Regions from separate parts of the Candidatus Pelagibacter sp. HIMB1695 genome, predicted to be linked through region 2. Evidence: riboswitches for the same ligand, from Rfam matches in the RefSeq annotation. Region 2 holds a riboswitch; the other holds the start of a gene.
The links. A riboswitch is a leader RNA that binds a small molecule or an ion and turns the genes downstream of it on or off. The one in region 2 is predicted to bind glycine.
Positions count from the first base shown of each region.

Region 1 (12,957 bases), 520 kb from region 2:
CCTTTAATGTATTTAGCAGGTTTTTTTAGAAACCCATTTAGCTCTTCAAATGTCCATTCTTTTTCATACGCAGCTAATGCTTTTGAATATTTATAATCTTCAACTGCTCCAACTTTTCTTCCAACGACATTATATAAAGCTGGACCTATAGCATTTTTTCCACCCTTAATTATTGAGTGACAGGCTGCACACTTTTTAAATATTTTTTCTCCACTTGCTATATTTCCCATAGCCATTAATGCAGCAATGTCGATTTTTTCTTCTGCAGCAGTTGTTGTTGAAGATGATGCGGTAGATACCTGTTCAACTTCCACCTTGTAACCTGGGGTTTCAGGCTTTTCTACATGAAAAATCACATCAGATAATTTTCCTATACCAATAACAAGAAGTGCAACCATTAGAACTGCAGCTACAATTTTGTTAATTTCAAAAGAATCCATTTTTATAAATTTAATTTTGAACGTATAACATGATAAATTAAAATTTGACTAAAATTTAATGTACAAATTTGCCTCTATTTTAATTAGTGATCAATGAAAACTCTTATAATTATACCTTCTAGATTGTCCGCAACTAGGCTTCCAGGAAAACCATTATTAAAAATCAATGATATTTCAATTATCTCACATGTATACAAGAGGGCAAAAGAGGCAAATATTGGAGAGGTAATTGTTGCTGCAGAGGATCAAGATATTGTCAATGATGTTAAAAATAATGGAGGAAATGCTATTTTAACAAGTGATCAACATAATACTGGTACAGACCGAATATATGAAGCTTATCAAAAACTCAACTTAGATAATATTGATTTTATAATGAACCTACAGGGTGACGAGCCAGCAATAAATATAGAGGATATTGTAAACCTAAACCAAATGATGATAGATCACAAAGCAAAAATAGGAACCCTTTCTGCTAAAATTGAGAATAAATCAGATTTAGCAAATGAGAATATAGTTAAAGTTATTACTGAAAATAATTTAGAGGATGACCCGTTTTCTAAAGCAAAAATATTTTTAAGAAAATCTGAAGATACCTTAAATATTTATCACCATATTGGAATTTACTGTTATTCACCTGAAATTCTTAAAAACTTTGTTGAATTACCACAATCAAAAAATGAAATTGAAAATAAATTAGAACAACTTCGAGCTCTAGACAATAATATCAAAATAAATGTTGCTCTAGCAAGCAAAGCCCCTATAGGAGTTGATACAGAGGAAGATTATCTGGCCTTAAAAAAAATAATGGAATATAAGTCCTGATGGGTAAAATATATTTTCAAGGAACATATGGAGCTTATTCTCATTTAGCAGCATTATCAATCGACCCTGATGCTGAAATTTTACCTTGTAAAACTTTTGATGATTGTTTTAATAAAGCTTCGGAAGAACCTGATTGTAGAATAATAATTCCAGAGTCTAATAGAATTACAGGTAATATAGGAATTGAATATTTAATCTTTAAGCACAGGTTGAATATTTACCGAGAGCACTTTCAAAAAATCGAACATAATTTATTAGGTCAACAGGGAGCTAAACTTTCTGATATAAAAGAAGTTTATTCTCATGCACAGGGTTTGTCGCAATGTTCAAATTTTATAAAAGAAAATAATATTGCTGAACATATAAGAGCAGATACAGCTGGATCAGCTGAAATGATTTCTAAAACAAAAGACAAAAAACAGGCAGCAATAGCATCATCTCTAAGTGCTGAAATTTATAATCTTGATGTAATTAAAAAAAATATAGAAAACGAGAGTGGAAATTTAACACGATTTCTTTTTATGGGAAAAAATATATCTCAACCTGAGTTTGGAGATAAAAAATATATAACTTCATTTTTATTTAAACTTAAAAGTAAACCTGCAGCTCTTTATCAATCGCTGGGAGGATTTGCTATCAATGGAGTAAATCTTACTAAGCTTCAAAGTTACCCTGAAAAAAATTCTTTCGACTCTTATTTTTTCTTATGTGATTTAGATGGACATATTGAAGATCCAAAAGTTCAAAAATCTCTTGAAGAGCTAGGCTTACATTGTGAGGATTTTCACGTCCTAGGTGTTTTTGAAGCCGATAGTTTGAGACAAAAAAAACAATAATCTTTTCTTGTAGATTAGAAATTTTAACTGCTATAATAGATTTGGAGGCTAGAGGTGGATGCTGCTTGAACCCGACCAGATCTTAACGGAAGCAGTCGTAGAGACAGTTATTCAGGTTCTAGTCTCCTTAAAAAATTTATGAATAACAATTCAAAAGTACTAGCTCTTAAATATAGACCTCAAATATTTGATGATCTTATTGGTCAAGAAGTTGTTGCTGAAACAATTATAAATTCAATAAAAGCTGACAAAGTACCTAACGCATATTTGTTTACTGGAATTAGAGGTATTGGAAAAACTACAACCGCAAGAATTGTAGCAAAAGCCTTGAATTGCTCAAATGGCGTTGAAAAAATGTGCATTGATAATTTGTGTGAAAATTGTCAGTCGATTGCAAACTCAAGTCACATTGATGTACTTGAAATGGATGCGGCCAGCAAGACAGGAGTTGATGATGTTCGAGATCTAATTGAGTTTTCCAGATACGGACCTACTTCAGCAAAGTACAAAATTTTTATAATCGATGAAGTTCATATGTTAAGTAAACAAGCTTTTAACGCTTTACTAAAAACATTGGAAGAACCACCTTCATATTTAAAATTTATATTTGCCACAACAGAAATAAAAAAGATTCCTATAACAGTCGTTTCAAGGTGTCAGCGTTTTGATCTTTCAAGGATTAAATCTTCTGAATTGTTTGATTTTATAAAAAAAATTAAAGATAAAGAAAACGGAAAAGTTAGGGACGACGCTCTAAAATTAATTGTAAAAATATCAGAGGGCTCAGTAAGAGATGCATTATCTCTGTTAGATAGAGCGTTATTGAGTTTAGATAATGGTAAAGAACTAGATTTAAATTCTGCTCAAAAGATTTTTGGTTATTTTGATAAATCACAATTAATTGATTTATTTGAATTGATATTAAGAGGAGAAGAAGAAAAGGTAATAAAAATTTATAGAAAAATATATGATCAGGGAGTTGAACCAAAAATATTTTTAAATGATTTTTTAGAACTGTTGTATTACTTTAAAAATATAAATTCTTTAACTTTAGAAAGCACAAATTTTTCTCTCAATGATGAAGAATTTAACAAAATAAAAAATATTTCTAATCAAATCAAACCAGATGTATTAATTTTATTTTGGCAATTTTCTATCAAGTCGTTAGAAGAATTAGATATTGTATCAAATCAACATTTATCAATTGAGATGTTTTTAATTAGATTAATGCACTTAAGTTCTGTAAAACAAGTCAAACAAATAGACACTAGACCTACAGAAGAAAATTCAACTAGCAAAATTGAAATAAAAAAAGAGACTAAAATTATTGATCAAATAAAAAATATTTCTCAAGAAGAAAAAAAGAATCCTGAAATACAAACTGAAGTTAAAGCAGAAATTAAAACTCAAATTAATTCTTTTGATGAATTAATTGCTACTTGCACAAGTAAAAGAGAATTAAAACTTAAATTTGAATTAGAGAAAAATGTCAATTTGGTTAAATTTGAAAAAAATAGGATTGAGATTTCATTTAATGACAGCCTTGATAAAGATTTTGTAAAAGATCTTTCTACAAAGCTTTTTGAATGGACAAAAGAAAGATGGATTATCACACTTAGTAAATCAAAAGGAGATCTTTCAATTAGAGAAAAGAAAGAAAATGAAAAAAAAATATTAATTGAAAAAGCTAAACAAACTGAAATTTATAAAAACTTTATGGAAAATTTTCCTGATGCAGAACTGGTAGATGTTAAATCGATAATTAAGGAGGATAAAAATAATGACTGATTTTAATAAAATATTAGACAAAGCAAAAGAACTTGAAGCAAAAATGAAAGAGAGTCAGCAAAAAATTAAGGAGATTAGAGTAGAGGGTATTTCTGGCTCAAATTCAGCAAAAATCGTCTTGGATGGAGAAGGTGAAATGCAATCAATTAAACTATCAGATGAAATAATGAAAGAAGACAAATCTATAATAGAAGATTTAATTGTAGCTGCACATAATAACGCCAAATCACAATTAAAGTCGAAAACATCAGAAGAGATATCAAAAGCTACAGGTGGATTTGGAATACCTGGTTTTAAGTGGCCACTATAGTAGATGCAAAATATTAACGAGATTGAAGAATTAATAAAATTAATTTCAAAGCTTCCAGGTTTGGGGCCAAAATCTGCCAAAAGGATTGTTTTAAAACTCATTAATAGCCGCGATGAATTAGTAAAACCAATGGCAAATACATTGGCTCAAGTTTATAAAAATGTAACTAGATGTAATTCTTGTGGTTCACTTAAATCAATTTCAACTGGATGTATAAATTGTGAAAATACAAAAAATAAATATTCAAAGATTTGTGTTGTAGAAGACATTGCTGATCAATGGTCGATTGAAAATTCAAATATCTATCAAGGATATTTTCATATTCTGGGAGGCACCATTTCATCAGTAGGTCAAAGAAAAGAAGATTTACTAGTAAATTCGCTGGTTGAGAGAGTTAATCGAGATAAAATTGAAGAAGTTATATTAGCTACAAGTGCAACTGTTGAAGGTCAAACTACTGCTTACTACATTCAAGATAGCCTAAAAAATTCTAATGTAAAAATTACAAAACTTGCACAAGGGTTACCTGTAGGTGGTGAAATTGAAAGTTTAGACGACGGGACTTTATTTTCTGCTTTTAAAAATCGGTCTAACTTAGTTTCTAATTCAGATTAGACTTTTTAGTAAGTCTATTTAAATGCAGTAAAGGTTCAGTATAACCAGATGGTTGCTCTTTTCCTTTAAATACCAAATCACAAGCAGTTTGAAATGCAATTGAATTTTCAAAGTTATCACTCATTCTAACATAATTAGAGTCATTTTTATTTTGATCATCAACAATTTTAGCCATGTCTTTAAGAATTTCTACAACTTGAATTTTTGTTGTAATTCCATGGTGTATCCAATTTGCAATATGTTGAGATGAAATTCTAAGTGTGGCTCTATCTTCCATCAAACCTACGTTATTTATATCTGGTACTTTGGAGCACCCAACTCCTTGATCGATCCATCTGACCACATAACCTAATAAAGTTTGAGCTGAGTTAGAAATTTCTTTATTAATTTCATCCACAGACCAATTTGGTCTATCAGCGGTAGGTATTGTTAAAAGATCATCAAGCTTTGCTTGTTCTCTATTTTTAATTTTTTGTTGTTCATCAAAAATATTTATTTCATGATAATGTAGCGAATGCAAAGCTGCAGCAGTTGGAGATGGAACCCATGCACAATTTGCACCTGCTTTTAAATGTCCAGTTTTTTGCTCCATCATATCTTTCATTTTATCTGGCATTGCCCACATTCCTTTTCCAATTTGAGCTTTTCCAGAAAATCCACATTTTAAACCAATATCAACATTGTTGTTTTCATATGCTGTAATCCATTTTGAAGTTTTCATGTCACCTTTTTTAATCATTGGACCAGCTTCCATAGAGGTGTGCATTTCATCACCAGTTCTGTCTAGAAAACCTGTATTTATAAAGAAAACTCTATTTTTTAAGGATCTAATGCACTCTTTTAAATTAGCTGAGGTTCTTCTTTCTTCATCCATTATTCCAATCTTGCAGGTGTATTTTGGTAAACCTAAAACTTCTTCAACTTTTGAGAAAAGCAAATCAGTAAATGCAGTTTCATCTGGTCCATGCATTTTTGGTTTCACGATATAAATAGAACCAGTTCTTGAATTGGTTTTTTTCTTAATATCATGAAGGGCTGCAGCAGTAGTAATGAATGCATCCATTATTCCTTCTGGAACTTCACTACCATCTTTTAAAATTATTGATGGATTAGTCATTAAGTGACCAACATTTCTAACTAGCAGTAAACTTCTTCCATGAAGCTTTAAACCTTTTCCATCTTTTGAAATATAGCTTCTATTAGGATTAAGTTTTCTTTCAAATAATTTTCCTTCTTTTTCAAATTTTGATTTTAGATCACCTTTCATTAGACCTAGCCAATTTCTGTAACAAACAATTTTATCTTCTGCATCTACAGCAGCTACACTATCTTCGTTATCGCATATAGTTGACACCGCAGATTCTAAAATTATGTCACTAATACCAGCATGATCTTGTTGAGCCGCAAAAGCTCTTGAATCTTTTAAAATTTCTATATGTAAATTGTTATTTTTTAAAATTATAGCAGACGGGTTGTCAGCTTCACCCCTATGACCAATAAACTTATTCTCATCTACCAAATCGTAAATATCAGCACCTTTTAAAGCTTTAAATTTTCCATACTTAACCGCAAAACTTGTAATTTTTTGCCAACTCAATCCTGCTAATGGAAAATATTTATCTAAAAAATCTCTTCCATATTTTATTACCATCTCACCTCTTAACGGATCGTATCTTTCAGATACGCTATCTTCTGATTGTTCAATTACATCTGTTCCATACAGACTATCGTATAAGCTCATCCATCTAGCATTAGCTGCATTTAATGCGTATCTCGCATTCATGACTGGTACAACAAGTTGAGGCCCAGCAATACTTGTTATTTCCTCATCAACATTTTGAGTTGATATTTCAAAATCGTCACCTTCTTCTTTCAAATAACCAATTTCTGTTAGAAATTTTTTATATTCTGACAAATTAAATTCATTTCCCTTATTTTTTATATGCCAATTGTCTATTTGTTTTTGTAAGTCTTCTCTAAATTTTATTAATTCTTTATTTTTAGGTGCTAATTCATTGACTGTTTTCTCGAACCCTGACCAAAAATTATCAACAGATAGATCTGTTTCTTTTAATAGCTCGTCGCTAATAAATTGAGAAAGTTTTTCAGATACTTTTAAAGTTTTAATATTTATATATTTTTCTTGCATATCACCTAAATTACCCCATCTGTATTTTTGCCTGAGAGTTTTGCTCCTTCGGCGGAATTAATTCTCTTTCCAGAGTGTTATGCAACTATCGGTCCTTTTTACCTGAGAGTTTCCGGGGTGGTTGCTCCTTCGGTGCTAAATTTAATAGTCTCTCCCGACAATAAAATATGTATCCTCTTCTAGAAAAGAGTCAATTAATAACAATTACACTTTAAATTAAATATCATTTTATTGCCTTTTTTATGAATTAACCATCCGCTATAACCTTATTATGAAAAATTATCTTAATTTTGAAACTGAGATTAAAGATTTAGAGACAGAATTGGAAAAATTAAAAGATCCATACAATCAAGAGGGATTATCAGAAGTGGATACCCAAAAAATTTCAAAAACACAAGTTGAGTTAGATCAAAAATTAAATGATATATATTCAAACCTAGATCCATGGCAAACCACCATGGTTGCGAGACATGAAGACAGACCAAAGTCTAAATTTTTCATAGATAATTTATTCGAAGATTTTATTTCTCTATCTGGAGATCGTTATTATGGTGAAGATAAATCTGTACTTACTGGTTTTGCAAAATTTAATGGTCAGTCAGTTTTAGTTATCGGTCAAGAAAAGGGTGAAGATTTAGATAGCAGAATTCAAAGAAATTTTGGGATGATGCGACCTGAGGGTTATAGAAAAACTATTCGTTTAATGAATTTAGCAAATAAATTTAAAATTCCAATTATCTCTTTTATAGACACGCCAGGCGCTTATCCTGGTGTTGGTGCAGAGGAAAGAGGTCAAGCTGAGGCAATAGCAAAATCAATTGAATGCTGTATGGAACTTAAGGTTCCAACTATTGCAATAATTATAGGTGAAGGTGGATCAGGTGGTGCGATTGCATTAGCATCGTCTAACAAAGTTATCATGCTAGAAAATGCTATTTATTCAGTTATATCTCCTGAAGGCTGTGCAACTATATTATGGAGAGATCCAAAAAAAATGCTTGATGCAGCAAAAGCAATGAAGCTTTCCGCAAAAGATTTATTAAAATTAAAAGTTATTGATGAAATAATCCCAGAACCTTTAGGTGGTGCTCACAGGGATAGAGACCTGATGCTTGATAACGTTAGAAAATCTATTTCTACGAATTTAGATCAATACAAAGAAATGACGTCAGAAGATATAATGAATGAAAGAAAAAATAAATTTTTAAAAATTGGAAGAAATGATGGTTTTATGAGCAATGTAGAAGATTTAAGTAATTTGACCATTAAGAAAAATAATTTTAATAACATTTTCAAATCAAAAAAATTATTATTTGGTATTGGTGGAGGGTTATTATTTTTAGCTTCTTTATTTTTTCTTTTTTAAGAATTACAAAGCTCCATGGCAATGTTTAAACTTCTTGCCCGATCCACAGAAGCAAGGTTCATTTCTTCCCATTTTTTTGGCTTGTGGTTTTGGATTTACTCTTTCCTCATTGGAAGATCTTTCTTCTGTTATAACTTTTAAATTCATTAAAATTGTAACGTAGTCTAATTTTAGTTTTTCTAATAAATTTGAAAATAAATCAAAAGCTTCTTTTTTATATTCAACTAAAGGATCTCTTTGACCGTAAGATCTTAATCCAATCACTTGTCTAAGTTGTTCTAAATATTGTATATGTGATTTCCAATTCAAATCTATTGTTTGCAAAAATATTCTTTTTTCAATTTCTTTTGCATGCTGCTCGTTTAGAACTTTAATTCTTTCATTACGTGTCTCATTAAATTTTGAGGATATTTGCTCTTTCAGTTCATTATCTTTTGCAGAAATCAAACTTTCAAGTTCGGCATCATTAAAACTTTTCCCAACAATTTGCCTAACTTTATTGTTAAATTCATTACTTTTTGGATTAGATAGGTTTTGAATTTTTAATTTTATCAAGTCTTCTGATATTTCTTTTAAAAATTCGTCGGAATAATCAAAAATATTTTCACTATTCATTGCATTTTTTCTTTGAGAAAACACAACATGTCTTTGGTCATTTAAAACATTGTCAAATTTGATAAGTGTTTTTCTGATATCAAAATTTCTGGCTTCAACTTTCTGCTGAGCTCTTTCTAATGCTTTGTTGATCCAAGGGTGATCAATACTTTCACCATCTTTTAAACCAAGTTTTTCAAGCATATTATTCATAGATTCTGAGCCAAAAATTCTCATCAAATCATCTTCTAAACTTACATAAAAGACAGAACTACCCTCATCTCCTTGTCGTCCAGCTCTTCCTCTTGCCTGATTGTCCACTCTTCTAGACTCCATTCTTTCTGTACCAATTACAAATAAACCACCTAGAGATTTAATTTTTTCTTTATCTATTTTTAACTGATCATCAGGAATTGATCCTTTTTTTCCACCAAGCTGGATGTCAACACCTCTACCAGAAATACTGGTTGTAATTATCAAAGATTTTTCTTTTCCTGCATTTGCAATAATTTCAGCTTCATTTTCATGGTTCTTTGCATTTAAAACTACGTGTTTAATATTTTTTTCATTTAATAATTTAGAATAAACTTCAGATTTGTTGATACTAGATGTGAAAACCAAAATTGGTTGACCAATTTCATGTTTTTCAATGATCTTATTAATTATTGCATCATTTTTTTCTTTTTCAGTTCTAAAGATCAAATCATTATAGTCCTTTCGGATCATTTCTTTATTTGTTGGGATTACAACCACTGAAAGATTATATATTTCAAAAAATTCTTCAGATTCTGTGACTGCAGTACCGGTACAACCTGATATTTTTTTATATAGTTTAAAATAATTTTGATAGGTAATTGATGCTAAAGTTTGATTTTCATTTTGTATCTGAATTTTTTCTTTAGCTTCAAGAGCCTGATGAAGTCCATCTCCAAATCTTCTTCCTTCTAGAATTCTACCAGTTAATTCATCTATAATTTTAAGAACTCCGTCTTTAACTATGTAATCCTTTCCTTTTTCAAATAAGTGATTTGCACGGAGTGCTTGATTTACATGGTGAACTAAATGAAGATTTTCTGGATCATAAAAATTATCATTTTTTAATATACCAGCATTAGAAAAAAGTTTTTCAACATTATTAATACCCTCATTTGTTAAAAGTATACTTTTTTCTTTCTCATCTATTTCAAAATCTTTATTATTTAAAATTTTAACAAGTTTATCTATTGCTAAGTATTGAGCAGTTTTATCTTCTGCAGCTCCAGAAATTACAAGTGGAGTTCTTGCTTCATCAATTAAACAAGAATCTATTTCATCTACAATTGAAAATGCATGAGATCTTTGAACCATCTCTTTTTGAGAAAACTTCATGTTGTCTCTTAGATAATCAAATCCTAATTCACTGTTGGTTGCATAAGTAATGTCACAATTGTAGTTTTTCTTTCTTTCCAGATCATCTTGGTCATTATTTATAAATCCAGAAGTAAGACCTAGAAAATTATATATTAGACCCATTTCCATTGAGTCTCTTTTTGCTAAATAATCGTTAACTGTTACTATATGAACTCCATTTTCAGAAAGCGCATTTAAATAAGCCGCTAAGGCAATAGTTAGTGTTTTTCCTTCACCCGTTCTCATTTCAGCAATTTTACCTTCGTGGAGAACTACTCCCCCGATAAGTTGAACATCAAAATGTCTTTCTTGTCTTGTTCTTTTTGCAGCTTCCCTTACTAATGCAAATGCTTCAGGTAGAATTTCGTCTAAACTTTTTCCATTTTTTAATTGATTTTTAAATTCAATTGTTTTTTTTGGAAAGTCTGTATCACTCAATTTTATGAATTGTTCCTCTTGTGAATTTATTTTTTCTACAACTTTTCTAATTCTATCTAGTTCTTTTTGATTACTAGATTTGATAAATTTTGTAATTATGTTAAACGGGTTAAACATGACTATTTGATTTATTCTTTAAATATATTGTTTAATATATGTATTAAACAATTATTTTAAATATCATGGGTATTAATTTAACAAATTTTTTAACCTCGAAATCAAAAAATACCAGAATGATGGATTTCCAAGACCTTGATCATATAGATGGCTTATCTATTTCAGCTCTAAGTGCAGATTTATATAAAACTAAAAGAGATGATTTAGTAATGTTTTACTTTAGAGATGGTGCAAATCATGCCTCTGTCTATACACAGTCAAAAGTTATCTCAGAAAATATTAAATGGAATATAAATCAAAAATCAAAAAAAATTTATTCTCTTATTGTAAATACTAGAAATGCAAATGCTTTCACAGGTAAACAAGGTTACGAAAGTTTAGCAAAAATTGCTGATTTAACTTCTGAGCAATTAACAAAAAAACAAGTTGAAGATGAAGATTATCCAAAGAAAATTACTTCAAAGGAAATTATTTTTGGATGCACAGGTACAATAGGCGAAACCTTTCCATGTGAAAAGATTATAGATCAAATTCCAAACTTGATTAAAAAAATCAATTATACACAAAACAAATTTCTTTGGATGAAAGCAGCCTTAGGAATAATGACTACTGATACAAAACCAAAACTTGCGATGGATCAATGTAAAATTGGAGATAAAGAGGTAAAAATTTATGGTGTTGCTAAAGGTTCGGGTATGATATTTCCAAATATGGGAACCACTTTGGCATACATATTTACAGATGCCAACTTATCGAATGATATTTTAAGTAAATTATTAAAAAAAAATATTACAAATACATTTAATGCTATCTCGTGTGATGGAGACACTAGCACAAATGATATGGTTAGTATTTTTGCAACAAATAAAGCAAACAATTCAAATATTAAAAGTATTAATGATATAAAACTAAAAAAATTCGACAAAGCATTAAACAATGTTTTATTAAATTTAGCTAAGAGAGTAGTTTCAGATGGAGAAGGAGCATCAAAATTTGTCACTATAAATATTAATAAAAGCAAAAGTGAACAAGATGCAAAGACAATTGCTTTCTCAATAGCAAATTCAGCTTTGGTAAAAACAGCTATTGCGGGAGAAGATCCAAACTGGGGACGAATAGTGATGGCAATAGGAAAAGCAGGACCAAAAATAAATTTAAATAAATTAGGTTTGAAATTTGGAAATTATCAAATAATTCAGGATGGAAAATTACACAAGAACTACGATGAAAAATTAGTAGCTGAGTATATGAAAGGTGAAAATATAGAAATCAACGTAGATTTGTTTACTGGTCCTAAAAGCTTTACTGCTTTTACTATGGATTTTACAAAAAATTATATTGAGATAAATGCTGATTATAGAAGTTGAACATATTGAAATATAAATTTTGATAACTAATTCTATACTATGATAAAATACAAACTTTTGTGTAACGACTGTGAATTAAAGTTTGATAGTTGGTTCTCTACTTCATCAGAATATGAAAAATTAAAAAAGAAAAAACTTTTAATCTGTCACAACTGTAATTCTGAAAAAGTTGAAAAAACATTAATGGCTCCTCAGCTAATAAGTAGAAAAGCTAAAAATGAAGAAAAATTTGATACTCAGAAGTATAAAAAAATTAAAAAAACAATTAAAAATTATCAAAAGTTTATAAAAGATAATTTTAAGTACGTTGGGGATAATTTTGCATATGAAGCTAGATCTATTCATTACAATAGTAAGAAACCTATAAAAGGGATATATGGTAAAGCCTCTCAGAAAGACGTTAAAGAGCTCAAAGAAGAGGGCATAGATACACAATTAATTCCTTGGGTTGATGAAAAAGAAAATTAGTTTTTCTTAAATTCAGCAATATAATTTACTGATAAATCTTTTGAAACATTCCATTCATCCTTTAGAATGTTAAAATTCATTCCATCAATTTTTTTGAGATTTAGATTGTTCTTGATTAGAATATTTTTTAATTCCTCAGGCTTAACAAACTTTTCCCATTCATGGGTGCCAATAGGAAGCCATCTCAAAACATATTCTGCACCAACAATTGCAAATATATAAGATTTTAAGGTTTTATTTATAGTTGCAACAAAC
Region 1 is NZ_JBNAJT010000001.1:1,154,655-1,167,611, forward strand. It holds gene ACTTAX_RS06275 (c-type cytochrome) at 1-440, opposite strand, end outside; gene kdsB (3-deoxy-manno-octulosonate cytidylyltransferase) at 534-1,265, shown strand; gene ACTTAX_RS06285 (prephenate dehydratase domain-containing protein) at 1,265-2,101, shown strand; gene dnaX (DNA polymerase III subunit gamma/tau) at 2,240-3,889, shown strand; gene ACTTAX_RS06295 (YbaB/EbfC family nucleoid-associated protein) at 3,882-4,199, shown strand; gene recR (recombination mediator RecR) at 4,203-4,814, shown strand; gene ACTTAX_RS06305 (malate synthase G) at 4,801-6,963, opposite strand; glycine riboswitch at 7,043-7,130, opposite strand; gene ACTTAX_RS06310 (acetyl-CoA carboxylase carboxyltransferase subunit alpha) at 7,235-8,329, shown strand; gene secA (preprotein translocase subunit SecA) at 8,333-10,867, opposite strand; gene argJ (bifunctional glutamate N-acetyltransferase/amino-acid acetyltransferase ArgJ) at 10,933-12,234, shown strand; gene ACTTAX_RS06325 (DUF1178 family protein) at 12,274-12,702, shown strand; gene ubiG (bifunctional 2-polyprenyl-6-hydroxyphenol methylase/3-demethylubiquinol 3-O-methyltransferase UbiG) at 12,699-12,957, opposite strand, start outside.
Region 1: it holds a riboswitch for glycine, as region 2 does, so the genes downstream of both, ACTTAX_RS06305 (malate synthase G) here and gcvT (glycine cleavage system aminomethyltransferase GcvT) in region 2, are expected to answer to the same signal.

Region 2 (12,957 bases):
AAAATCTTCTGGTTTCATGGCACTATTATTTGAGCAACTTGTAATTAAGAAAGCCAGAATTATCAACGAAATTGATTTAATTATTTTCATATTATTGGTGTTATTTATTCTGCATTGAAAATTGAATCAAATCAATATTTTTAGATTTAAATCCAGCTTCACAATAAGATAGGTAAAATTCCCACATTCTTTTAAAAGTCAGATCAAATCCTTGATTTTTAATTTGATCCCATTTTCTCAAAAACTCTTCTCTCCAGATAGCTAACGTATCTGCATAATGATCTGCATATGAAATGTAAGAATTAATTGTTAAGCCGTTATCTGAAACGTATCTATCAATGCTATTTTTATTAGGAAGAAATCCTCCTGGGAAAATGTATTTTTGAATAAAATCCTGTTTATTTTTGTATCTATCAAACAAACTATCATCAATGGTTATTGCTTGAATTGCAGCCTTTCCTCCATTCGATAAATTATCTTTTATTGTTTTAAAATAACTCTCTAAATAATTTTGACCAACTGCCTCAATCATTTCAATTGAAGCGATCGAATTATATTTTCCTTGAAGATCTCGGTAATCTTTAATTTCAATATTTACTTTTTCATTTAGACCACATTTATAAATTCTCTCTTTTGCGTATTCGAATTGTTTTTTAGAAATGGTAATACAGTCTAGTTTCACATCGTATTTCTTTCCTAAATATTCTGCAAAGCCACCCCACCCACAACCAATTTCTAAAACTTTATCTCCACTACTAGGTTTGATTAGATCAATTAATTTTTGGTATTTATTATTTTGCGCAATGCTTAAATTTTTTGAGCCATCATCAAAGATTGCGCTTGAGTAAGTTAAAGTATCATCTAACCATAATGAAAAGAAATCATTTCCAAGATCATAATGTTTTGCAATATTTTCCTTACTTCGACTTTTTGTATTTTTAATTATTTTATTTTTTACAAAATTAATTATAGGTAGATCAAGCAAACCAGAGAATTTATATATCACTTGAATATTTCTAGCTGTTAACTCAATTAGATCTGAAAGATTATCAGTTTCAAATTCACCTCTCATATAACTTTCAGCAAAACCAATGCTTCCACCTCTAATTAAATTATAATTAAAATTTGAATTTTTTATCTTAATATTTGCCTTTAAAGATTGATCAGGGTTACCAAATTTTAATATCTCACCTTCATGGGTAGTAATCTCAAGGTATCCATTTTTAATTTTACTTAAAAATTTAAAAACTAATTTATCTGCAGTTTTATTTAATAACATTAATTCTCTACCGTTATATTGTTTCTTATTTTTATTTTTCTTTTAATAATTTTAATTCCTTTCATCCATAATTTAAATGCTTCAAAATGGATTGCTGATATTATTTTAATGGTCATTAGAGGATGTTTTAAATAAGACTTTAATAATTGGCTGCTATTTAAATCAGTTTTTTTACCATCCTGAGATGCAAATAAAATTTTTCCTTCTTGATCATATTGATCAATGATTACAGAAAGTTTTTCATCAGGATTAAGAATTCTAAAGAAATACTTACAATTCATTTCTATAAAAGGTGAAACATGAAATTTTTTAGAACAATTATTCTGAATTAGTTTATTTTCACTATCTACTCTAAAAACATAAGTATGTTGCTCACCAAATGTATTTTTCACCTCATATAATATAGATATTAATTTATCATTTTGGTTATAAACGAAAAAGATACTTAAAGGATTAAATACATAACCAAAAATCCTTGGATAACAGAGAAGCTTAATTTTAATATCTGCAGTATCTATTTTATTTTGTTCTAAATTTTTCTTTACCCATTCTTCAAGTGAAGATCCGTCACGTTCACCATGATCCTTTTCATGAAAACTAATTAAATTGAACTTATTCAACGAGAAGAAGCTTATCTCCTGATCTATTTTTCTTAACTCAGATAAATCAATTAAAAGCGAAAAAACGCTATACTTAAAATAGTGCTCTTTAGGTTTGAAACGTTTATGGATTACTTTCCCATTATATATGCATGAATTAGTCATTTAGGTATTTTAGCATTTCAATCGATGATTTTATTCCATCTTCATGAAAACCGTAACCAAAATAACTCCCACAAAAAAATAAATCTTTTTTATTTTGCAAACTAGATAGTTTAGATTGAGCATCTAATGCTTGTTGATCATAATAAGGATGAGTAAATTTAACTATTTTAAGTATTTTACTCTCATCAATTTCAAAATATGGATTAAGAGTTAAAAAAATTTCCTGATCACATTTAAGGTTTTGTAAAAGGTTTAACCAATAAGTAATAGAATTTTTTTCTAAATCCTTGTCATTGATTGATGAATTCCATGAGGACCATGCCTTTTTATTTTTTGGCATCGCTCTTTTGTCTGTATGAATATATGCAATATTTTCTTTATAACTGAAATTGGATAAAATTTTTGTCTCTTCTTCAGTAGGATTATCAATTAACTTCAAAGCTTCATCAGCGTGAGCTGCTATTACAACTTTATCGTAATCAAAAAATTCACTTTCACCACCATAATATAAATCTAAACCTTTTGACTTTCTTATAATTTTTTTAATTTTATAATTTTTAAAATATTCACCACTTATTTTTGAAATTACTTTATTCACATAAGTTCTACTTCTATTGGTTACAGTATACCACTGAGGTCTATTTTTTAGTTTAAAGAGCCCATGATTTTGAAAAAATTTTAAAAAGAATGTTATTGGCATCTTACTTGCTTCATAAGGTGGCATAGACCAGATTGCAGATACCATTGGGATAATGTGGTAATCAATAAATGTTTTTGATAGTTTATTATTTTCTAAATATTCACCTAAAGTTAATTTTTGATCTGTAACATTTATTTGATCACTATTTTTATAAAATTTAATGATATCAAAAAACATTTTTAAAAAATTAGGATTAAACAAATTAGATCTATTGGAAAAAATTCCATTTAAACCTTTTCCGCAATATTCAAAGTTTGTATTTTCTACTGATACAGAAAATGACATGTCACTTTTTTCAATCTGAACATCATTTTCTTTAAAGAAATTAATTAAATTTGGATAGGTTTGAAAATTAAATACAATAAAACCAATATCCACAGATACTTTCTTTTCATCAAAAATTAAATCTATTGTATGAGAATGACCGCCAAAATGATCTTCTTTCTCAAAAAGATCTACGTGATGTTTTTTTGATAAATAATATGCAGCACTTAAGCCTGATATCCCAGAACCAACTACAGCAATTTTCATTAATGATTATGCCGCGTCTTCTTTAAACTCATCCATACTTGGACAAGTACAAAAGATATTCTTATCTCCATAAACATTGTCCACTCTTGCAACTGGTGGCCAAAATTTATTTGTTTTTAAGAACTTAGCAGGATAAGCAGCTTGCTCTCTTGAATATTTATGATCCCATTCATCTGATGCAAGTTCTATATCTGTATGAGGAGCGTTCTTAATAGGATTATCTACTTTATCGAACTCACCAGAATTAATCTTATCTATTTCAGATTTGATATTTATTAAAGTATCACAAAATCTATCAAGCTCAGATAAACTTTCACTCTCTGTTGGCTCTATCATCATAGTTCCTGCAACTGGCCAAGACATTGTAGGTGCATGGAAACCATAATCGATCAACCTTTTAGCGATATCTTCCTCAGTAATACCTGTCTCACTCTTAATTGATCGAATATCTATAATACATTCATGAGCAACGTTTCCATTTGAGCCTTTGTACAAAATTGGAAAATGATCTTTAAGTCTGTTAGCTATATAGTTTGCGTTTAATATAGCGACTTGGGTAGCTAATTTTAAACCTTCAGAACCCATCATTTTAATATACATCCAAGAAATTGATAAAATACTTGAGCTTCCCCAAGGAGCTGCTGAAACTGCTCCTATTCCTGTAGCAGGTCCACAATCTTTAACAACTGGATGATTAGGGAGGTAAACTTGCAAATGTCTTTTACATGCAATTGGTCCCATTCCTGGTCCTCCACCACCATGTGGAATACAAAATGTTTTGTGTAAGTTGATATGACAAACATCTGGACCAAAATTTCCAGGTCTTGCTATTCCAACAAGTGCATTTAGGTTTGCACCATCCATGTAAACTTGACCACCGTGTTTATGTATAAGTTCACATATATCTGTAATTTTTTCTTCAAATACACCGTGAGTAGAAGGATATGTAACCATTAATGCTCCAAGATTTTCAGAATGTGCTTCTGCTTTTTTCTTCAAATCTTCAAAATCAACATTTCCTTCTTTGTCACAATCAACAACTACAACTTTCATTCCAACCATTTGTGCACTAGCAGGGTTTGTTCCATGTGCTGAGCTTGGAATTAAACATATATTTCTATTTTCTTCACCTCTATCTAAATGATATTTTCTAATTACCATTAAGCCTGCATATTCTCCTTGAGCACCTGCATTTGGTTGAAGTGAAACTCCAGAAAAACCTGTAATTGATCTTAACCAATTTTTAAGATCAGTGAATAAAGCTCTATACCCTTCCATCTGCTCTACAGGTACAAACGGATGAGGTTCTGCTAACTCCCTCCATGAAATGGGAATCATTTCTGCAGTAGCATTTAATTTCATAGTACATGATCCAAGTGCAATCATAGTTCTATTAAGAGCTATATCTTTATCTTCTAGTTTTTTTAAATATCTAAGCATCTCGGTTTCTGAATGATATGAATTAAAAACAGGATGTTCTAAATATTTTGAAGTTCTTAATAAATTTTTTGGTAAATTTGGTAAACTTACTGTTGGATCTTCTTTTTTAATCGACTCAGCTGCATTAAAAATTTTCAACAATTGATTTACTCTATAAACATTTTTCTTTTCATCAAAAGAAACAGCCAACATTTCAGAATTTACTCTTCTAATGTTTACTTTTTGATCTAAAGCATTTTTATAGATTTGATCAGTTTTATCTTTTGTTACAATTGTAACTGTATCAAAGAAATGATCTGAATAAATTTCATATCCAGATTGTTTTAATTTATCTGCAAAATTTTTAGCTAATTGAGAAACTCTTTCTGCAATAGTTTTTATTCCATCTGGACCGTGGTAAATAGCATATGCAGCTGAAACAATTGCTAACAATGCTTGAGCAGTACAAATGTTACTTGTCGCTTTATCTCTTCTAATATGTTGTTCTCTTGTTTGAAGTGATAATCTGTAAGCTTTATTTCCATGTCTATCTACTGACACTCCAATAATTCTTCCTGGCATAGACCTTTTAAACTCGTCTTTAGTTGCAAAGAAAGCTGCATGAGGTCCACCATAACCCATTGGAATTCCAAATCTTTGAGAACTTCCAACTGCAATATCTGCACCTAATTCTCTTGGTGTTTTAAGTAGTGCTAAAGCTAATAAATCAGAGACTAATACAGCTTTTCCATTTTTTTTATGGATTTTGCTGATCGCTTCACTTGGATCTTTAATGTCTCCTAAAGTTCCAGGATATTGAAGAATTCCACAAACTAAATCCTCTTTAAGTTGATCTAATACTTTATCTTCATTACCAACAAGTACTTTTAATCCCATTGGTTCTGCTCTTGTTTGAATTACATCAATTGTTTGTGGGTGACAATTTTCTGAAACAAAAACTAAATTGCTATCTTTTTTGTTTAATCTGTGACTTAATCCCATAGCTTCTGCAGCTGCTGTTCCTTCATCAAGCAACGATGCATTTGCAATATCCATACCTGTAAAATCAACAATCATTTGTTGAAAGTTTAGAAGCATTTCTAATCTTCCTTGTGCTACTTCAGGCTGATAAGGAGTATAAGAAGTGTACCAACCTGGATTTTCTAGAATATTTCTTAAAATTACATATGGAGTGTAAGTTCCATAGTAACCCATACCAATAAAATTTGAATAAATTTGATTTTTTTTTGAAATCGCCTTCAGTTTTCTTAATGCTTCATACTCAGAATTAGACTCTCCTATATTTAATCCATCTTTCAATTGTATCTTTTCTGGAACTGTACTTTTAATTAAATCGTCTAATGAATTATAATTTAGCTCCTTCAACATTTTATTTTGGTCTTCTTCTGAAGGTCCAATGTGTCTTTTTAAAAAGTCTTTTTGTGAGTTATGTAACATTAGCTCGCACTCTCCTTTGCAAATTTATCATATTCTTCTTTGTTCATTAAGCTGTCCATTTCTGAACTATCTTTCAATTTAAGTTTGAAAAACCAAGCTGATCCCTCAGGGTCTTCATTAATTTTAGCAGGATCATCTACTATAGCTTGGTTAGTATCAACTACTTCACCACTTACTGGAGTATAAACATCACTTGCAGCTTTAGTTGACTCAACTACCCCTGCTGTACCATCTTTTTCAACGCTTGAACCTTTTTCAGGTAACTCAGCAAAAACAATATCTCCTAACATTTCTGTTGCATGTTTTGTAATTCCAATAGTAGCAACATCTCCTTCCACTGTAATCCACTCATGCTCTTTTGAAAATTTAACTTCACTCATTAATTTACTCCTTTCACGTAACTTTTTTTATAAAATGGTAGCCCACAAACACTTGCAGGATGTTTTTTTCCTCTTACTTCTAGTAAAACTTTTGTTTCAACTTTAGAAAATTCTTTATCAATGTAGCCCATTGCTATTGGGCCATTTACACTTGGACCAAAAGTTCCACTAGTAACCTCACCAATAAGTTTTTCTGACTCATCAAAAATTTTAGTTTTTTCTCTAGCAATCAATCTTCCTTCTGGCTTAATCCCAATTCTAATTTTAGAGGTACCCTCTTGTATTTCTTTCATAATTTTATTAGAACCAATAAATCCACCTTTTGAAATTCTCTCTTTAGAAATTGCCCACTTTAAATTAGCTTCAATTGGTGTTTTTTCTGTATCAAGTTCATGACCATATAAGCACAATCCAGCCTCTAATCTCAAGGTATCTCTTGCCCCAAGTCCTATAAGTTGTGCTCCTTTTTCCATCAAATTCTGAGTAAATCCTTCAGCTAAATCGTTGTTAATAGATACTTCAAAACCATCCTCTCCTGTGTATCCAGATCTTGTTATAAATACTTTTTGATCTTTATAATCAAACCAGTTCCCTGTCATAAAATTAAGTTTTTCAACACCCTCTATAGTATTGTTTAAAATCTCAACTGACTTTGGACCTTGAATTGCAATTAATGATCGTTGATCATCAAGAACCATTTCATATTTATTTTTAAGTAAATTTGATAAAATTTTAAAATCATTATCTTTGCATGCTGCGTTTAAAATAATTAAATATCCTTTTTCAATTTTAGTAATTATCAAATCATCATGAATTCCAGCACTATCGTTCATTAAAAAACTATATTTAGAACAGTTTTGTTTCAAATTTTTTAAATCAAGTGGGAAAATTTTTTCAAGATCAGCAGTCAAATCTTCACCACCATGAATAAATAATTGACCCATATGAGACACATCAAAAATACCTGCATTTGATCTTGTGAATTTATGCTCTTCAACAATTCCTTTGCTGTATTGTATGGGCATTTCATATCCAGCAAATTCTACAAATTTAGCGTGGTTATCTTGATGAAGCTTATTTAAAGATGTTTTTTTTCCCATACTAACTCTGTCGTACCCATCTGTATTTTTGCCTGAGAGTTTTACTCCTTCGGCGAGAACTCAATCTCTTTCCAGAGTTAATATAATACGGTCCTTTTACCTGAGAGTTTCCTGGGCGGTTGCTCCTTCGGTGTCACAAAGTTTGTGATCTCTCCCGTTAACAAATATTCTAATAAATACTGTTTAATGTCAAATGTTATTAGATCGCTTTTTTTTCTGAGGTATATAAATTGTAAAATTGAAGTAAAACTGCAAAAATAACTATTGATCCTCCAATAATTACTATGAACGGTGGTTGTTCATTTATAAACATCCATGCCCATAAAGGACCAAGTACTGCTTCTGTTAACATTATGATTCCAACCATTGCAGATGGTGTTCGTTGAGCTCCAATAGTAATAAATATAAAACCTAATCCTAATTGTAAAAAACCAGCTAAAAATCCTAAAAAGATATCGTTTGGAGATATCATTATTTTTTCTGACATTAGATAACCAATTAACAAAGCAAAAACTCCTGCAACAAATTGAGCAGGAACCATATCAACAGTTGGATATTTTCTTACAACTAAAATTAAAGTAGCAAATGATATTGGCATTATGAAAGCTGCAATATTCCCAGACATTTGACCTGGAGATAAAGAGCTTCCAACCATTAGAAGTATTCCTGAGATTGCAAGAATTATTGAAGTCAGAGTGATTGCTGAAATTTTTTCTTTTAAAAAAAAGTAACCGAATATTGCTAAGAAGATTGTTTGTGTTTGAATAATAAAATTAGCATTAGCAACTGTTGTGTTATACATCGCAAATACATAACCGCTAAAACCAAGTGATAAAATAAATCCACCAAAGAAACCAGGAAATCCTAAATTATAAAAGGATCTAAATACTTGTTTTTTATAAGTTAAAGCTAAGTACAAGCTAATAACAATTAAGAAAAATACTGTTCTCCAAAATAATATTTGCCAAAGAGTTGCTCCTTCAAATGACTTAACAATCAAACCTCCAAAACTGAGACTACACGCACCTAAGAAAATTAAAAAAGGTCCTGGAAGTTTTCTAATAATATTCATTATATTTGATTGAGTAAATTCTGAGTATCCATCTCATACAATTTAAATAAAGTTTCTGCATCAGATAAATTTATCTCTTTAAATTTGATCTTTGAGCCAGGTGATATTTGTACTAATCGATCATAATCAACGCTAGCTACTACACCGATTTTTGGATACCCTCCAATGGTACCATGGTCTGACAGCATAATAATTGGGTTTCCATCTGCTGGTACTTGGATGACTCCTTTCAACAAACCTTCTGATTTAATATTGGTATTTACAATGTTTTCGATTTTTGGACCTTCTAATCTCATTCCCATTCTATCTGAAAGTTTTGATACAGAAAATTCTTTTTCAAAAAATATCTTTTTTCCTTCCTCTGAAAAATAATCAAAGTTTGGTCCTTTTATTACTCTAATATTTTCAACTTTAGAATTTATATAGTTAGTCTTTTTTTTACTTTGGTCTGAATTAATATTTAGGATATTTATTTTTTGACCGTTCTCTAATTTTTTTCCATTATTTGATCCAATATTTGCCTTGGTATTTATCGAACAACTATTCCATTGAAATTTTAAATCTAATTCTCCACCAACTGCTAAATAGCCATAAACTGATTTATTTGTTGAGATAAGATTGATTTCATCTCCACTTTCGATTTGATAACTCTCATAACAATTACCATCAATTTCTGTGCCTTTTTTAATAATTTTAAAAACAATATCGCCAGTGACTACTATATTAATTTTATCTCCAGAATATTTTAAATGTGGTCCTTGGTATGCAAATTCTATCACTGGTGAATTTAACTTATTACCTACCAGCTTGTTAGCTAAACTATAATTTCTATTATCCATTACTCCACTAAATGGAATTCCTATATGATATAAATTATTTCTTCCTTGGTCTTGAAAGGTTGTGTTTACTCCAGCTCTTATAATTTCGAAATTATTTGTCATTGTAGCTATTATATTTTTCAAGATTTATTTGTTTAAAAACTACTATGTCGCCAGGATTTATTAAATTTGGCTCTAATTCTTTTGAATTATCAAAAACATCTACAGGTGTATTACCAATTATGTTCCATCCTCCAGGACTTTCAAATGTATAAATATTTGCAAATTGTTCGGTTAAAGCAACTGATCCTTTTGGTACCTTTACTCTTGGTGTTTCTAATCTTGGTACTCTCATATTTTCATCTAAATCACCTAAAAAAGGCATACCAGCAATAAATCCAGTCATATAACAAAAATATTCCTTACTAAAAAAATTTTCTAAAATTTTATCTCGACTAATATTTAATTTTTCTTCTAATCTTTTTATATCAAGAGAAAATTGATCATCACAACAAACTGGAATTTCTATTTTAGTGCTATTGTTATCTTGAGTTTCATTAACATTTAAATTTTCAATTAATTTTTTAACTTCTTTAAAGTTTGTTTTTCTAAGGTCATAAGAAACTATTAACTTATTATAAGAAGGAGTAAGATTATTTATACTTTCAACATTCTCCTTTTTTAAAGCTTTAAAATATTTTATTACTTCAGAGTTAACTGATTTATTTACCTCTATACCAAAATCGCAATAAACAGCTGCGTCACCAAGATTTGATATATTTTTTATCATGGCATGTTATACTTCAACAATTAGAACTATGGAAATTAATATAAATTGTGATTTAGGTGAAAAATCAAAACACCATTCAAATAAATATGATCCAGATTTACTCGATATAGTAAATTCTGCTAACGTTGCATGTGGATTTCACGCCGGTGATGAAGAATCTATGAACCAAGTAGTTCAAATATCGAAAAAAAACGGTGTAAGCATTGGTGCTCATCCATCATTTAACGACCCAGAAAATTTTGGAAGACAAAGAATGAACCTAGCACCTGAAGAAGTTAGAAAATTAATTATTGACCAATATGAAATTTTACAAAAAATTGCTCAAGATTATGGAGAAAATGTTACTCATATAAAACCACATGGAGCGTTAAATAATATGGCGTGTGAGGATATTGATCTGGCAACTACTTTAGCGAAAGCAATCAATGAAATAAGTAAAGATTTGATCTATTTAGTACCTACTGGCTCTAAAATGGAACAAGCAGCCAAAAAATTAGATATGAAAATTGCTTGTGAAATTTTTGCAGATAGAACCTATGAAGATGATGGAAATTTAGTTTCTAGAAAAAAACCACATGCATTAATCACTGATCCTGAAGAAGCTAAAAAACATGTATTAAGCATGGTAAAAAATCAGGCACTGAATTGTCACAGTGGAAAGCAAATACCTTGTGAAATCGACTCTGTCTGCATACATGGTGATAATGAAAGTTCACTTGCTACAGCAAGATCAATTAGAGAAAATTTAATTGAAAATGGACTTAATTTAAAACCTTTAAGCAAAATGGAGAAATTTTTATAATGATAAAAAAAATATTCTTAATAATTGTATTAACATTATTCTCAACAAACCTAATAGCTGCAGGTACAGACAGTACAAGCAAAGTGAAAACTGATTATGATAAGGCTGTAACACATATCAAAGTTGCAAAAAAATATGAAAAAAAAGGTAAACTAGAAAAAGCCAAAAAGAGATATGAAAAGGCTTTACCTTTGCTTATTAAATCAAATAAGAAGAAACCACTTCAAGCAGATACGTTAAACTATTTAGGATTTACAACTAGAAAACTAGGTGATTATGAAAATGGAGAAAAATATTACCTTTTAGGTCTAGAAATTGATCCAAATCATAAAGGTATCAATGAATATCTTGGAGAACTTTATGTTGCTACAAATAGAATGGATTTAGCTAAAGAAAGACTTAAAGTATTAGAAACTTGCAACTGTGAAGAATATAACGAGTTAAAAGAAATAATCGAAGGAACTAAGAAATCTAAATACTAATTTAATGCTAGATATTCAAGATCCATTAAAAGCAAGAAAAGTTATAAGAGAAAATAATTACAAAGAACAAACTGCTGGTGCTGCTAACAAGTATGTTCAAGGAAATCTTTGTATCTTACCAAGCAAATATGCAATGGACTTTGCTTCTTTCTGTCAAAAAAATCCTAAACCTTGTCCATTAATTGGATTTGGTACAAAAGGAGATCCTTCATTAAAAGATCTTGGTGACATTGATATTAGAACTGACGTTCCCCAATATAGAGTATGGGAAAAAGGAAAATTAATTGATGAGCCATATGATATTAAAAAATATTGGAATGAAGATCTAACAACTTTTGTTCTAGGATGTTCAATGTCTTTTGAACTGCCTTTAATTGAGGCTGGTATTCCAATTCAACATATAGAAAACAATACTATTGTTCCTATGTATAAAACTTCAATAGAATGTGAACCTGCTGGACAATTTTCAGGAAAATTAGTTGTGTCTATGAGACCCTTAAATTCAAAAGATACAATTAGATCAATTCAAATTAGTTCCAGATTTCCTGCCGTACATGGTGCACCTGTGCATGTTGGTAATCCTGATGAAATTGGAATTAAAGATATAATGAAACCTGAATATGGTGATCCACCTAGAACAATAAAGAACAATGAAATTCCTGTATTTTGGGCATGTGGTGTTACTCCTCAATCTGTTTTAGAAAATTCAAAACCTGATTTTTGTATAACTCATAGTCCAGGTAAAATGCTTATTACTGATAAACTAAATAACGATCTTGCTGCTTTTTAATTAATTTCCTAAAAAAACTTTAGTCACTTTCTCATTATCAATTAGATCTTCTGATTTACCATCGATGACTAATCTACCACTTTCTAAAACATAGCCTCTGTCCGCCATACTTAGAGCTAATCTTACATTTTGCTCTACAAATAAAATTGAAATACCTTCTGCAACAATATTTTTAAATATCTTAATTAAGTCTTTCATAACCATTGGTGATAGACCTAAAAAAGGTTCATCAACCATTAAAAGTTTAGGTAAACCCATCATTCCTCTTGCTATAGCTAGCATTTGTTGCTCACCTCCAGACATTGTTTTTGCTAACTGATCAGATCTAGTTTCTAGCTTTGGAAATATCTTGTAAACTTTGTTTAATGAATTTGTTAACTCTTCTTTTGCTTTTGGATGCCAAGCACCCAATAAAAGATTTTGTTTAACAGTAAGATGTGGAAAAACCCTTCTTCTTTCAAGTACATGTGAAATTCCTAACTCAGTTCTTTTATAAGTTGGAATATTTGAAATTAAAGTATTATCAAAAGTAATAGAACCTTTTTTATGTTCAACAAGATTACTAATAGTAT
Region 2 is NZ_JBNAJT010000001.1:636,489-649,445, forward strand. It holds gene ACTTAX_RS03535 (DUF3833 domain-containing protein) at 1-90, opposite strand, end outside; gene ACTTAX_RS03540 (class I SAM-dependent methyltransferase) at 101-1,279, opposite strand; gene ACTTAX_RS03545 (DUF1365 domain-containing protein) at 1,279-2,043, opposite strand; gene ACTTAX_RS03550 (NAD(P)/FAD-dependent oxidoreductase) at 2,036-3,274, opposite strand; gene gcvP (aminomethyl-transferring glycine dehydrogenase) at 3,281-6,151, opposite strand; gene gcvH (glycine cleavage system protein GcvH) at 6,151-6,531, opposite strand; gene gcvT (glycine cleavage system aminomethyltransferase GcvT) at 6,531-7,631, opposite strand; glycine riboswitch at 7,710-7,799, opposite strand; gene ACTTAX_RS03570 (DMT family transporter) at 7,831-8,703, opposite strand; gene ACTTAX_RS03575 (biotin-dependent carboxyltransferase family protein) at 8,703-9,644, opposite strand; gene ACTTAX_RS03580 (allophanate hydrolase subunit 1) at 9,634-10,311, opposite strand; gene ACTTAX_RS03585 (5-oxoprolinase subunit PxpA) at 10,340-11,113, shown strand; gene ACTTAX_RS03590 (tetratricopeptide repeat protein) at 11,113-11,595, shown strand; gene ACTTAX_RS03595 (putative hydro-lyase) at 11,600-12,385, shown strand; gene ACTTAX_RS03600 (ABC transporter ATP-binding protein) at 12,386-12,957, opposite strand, start outside.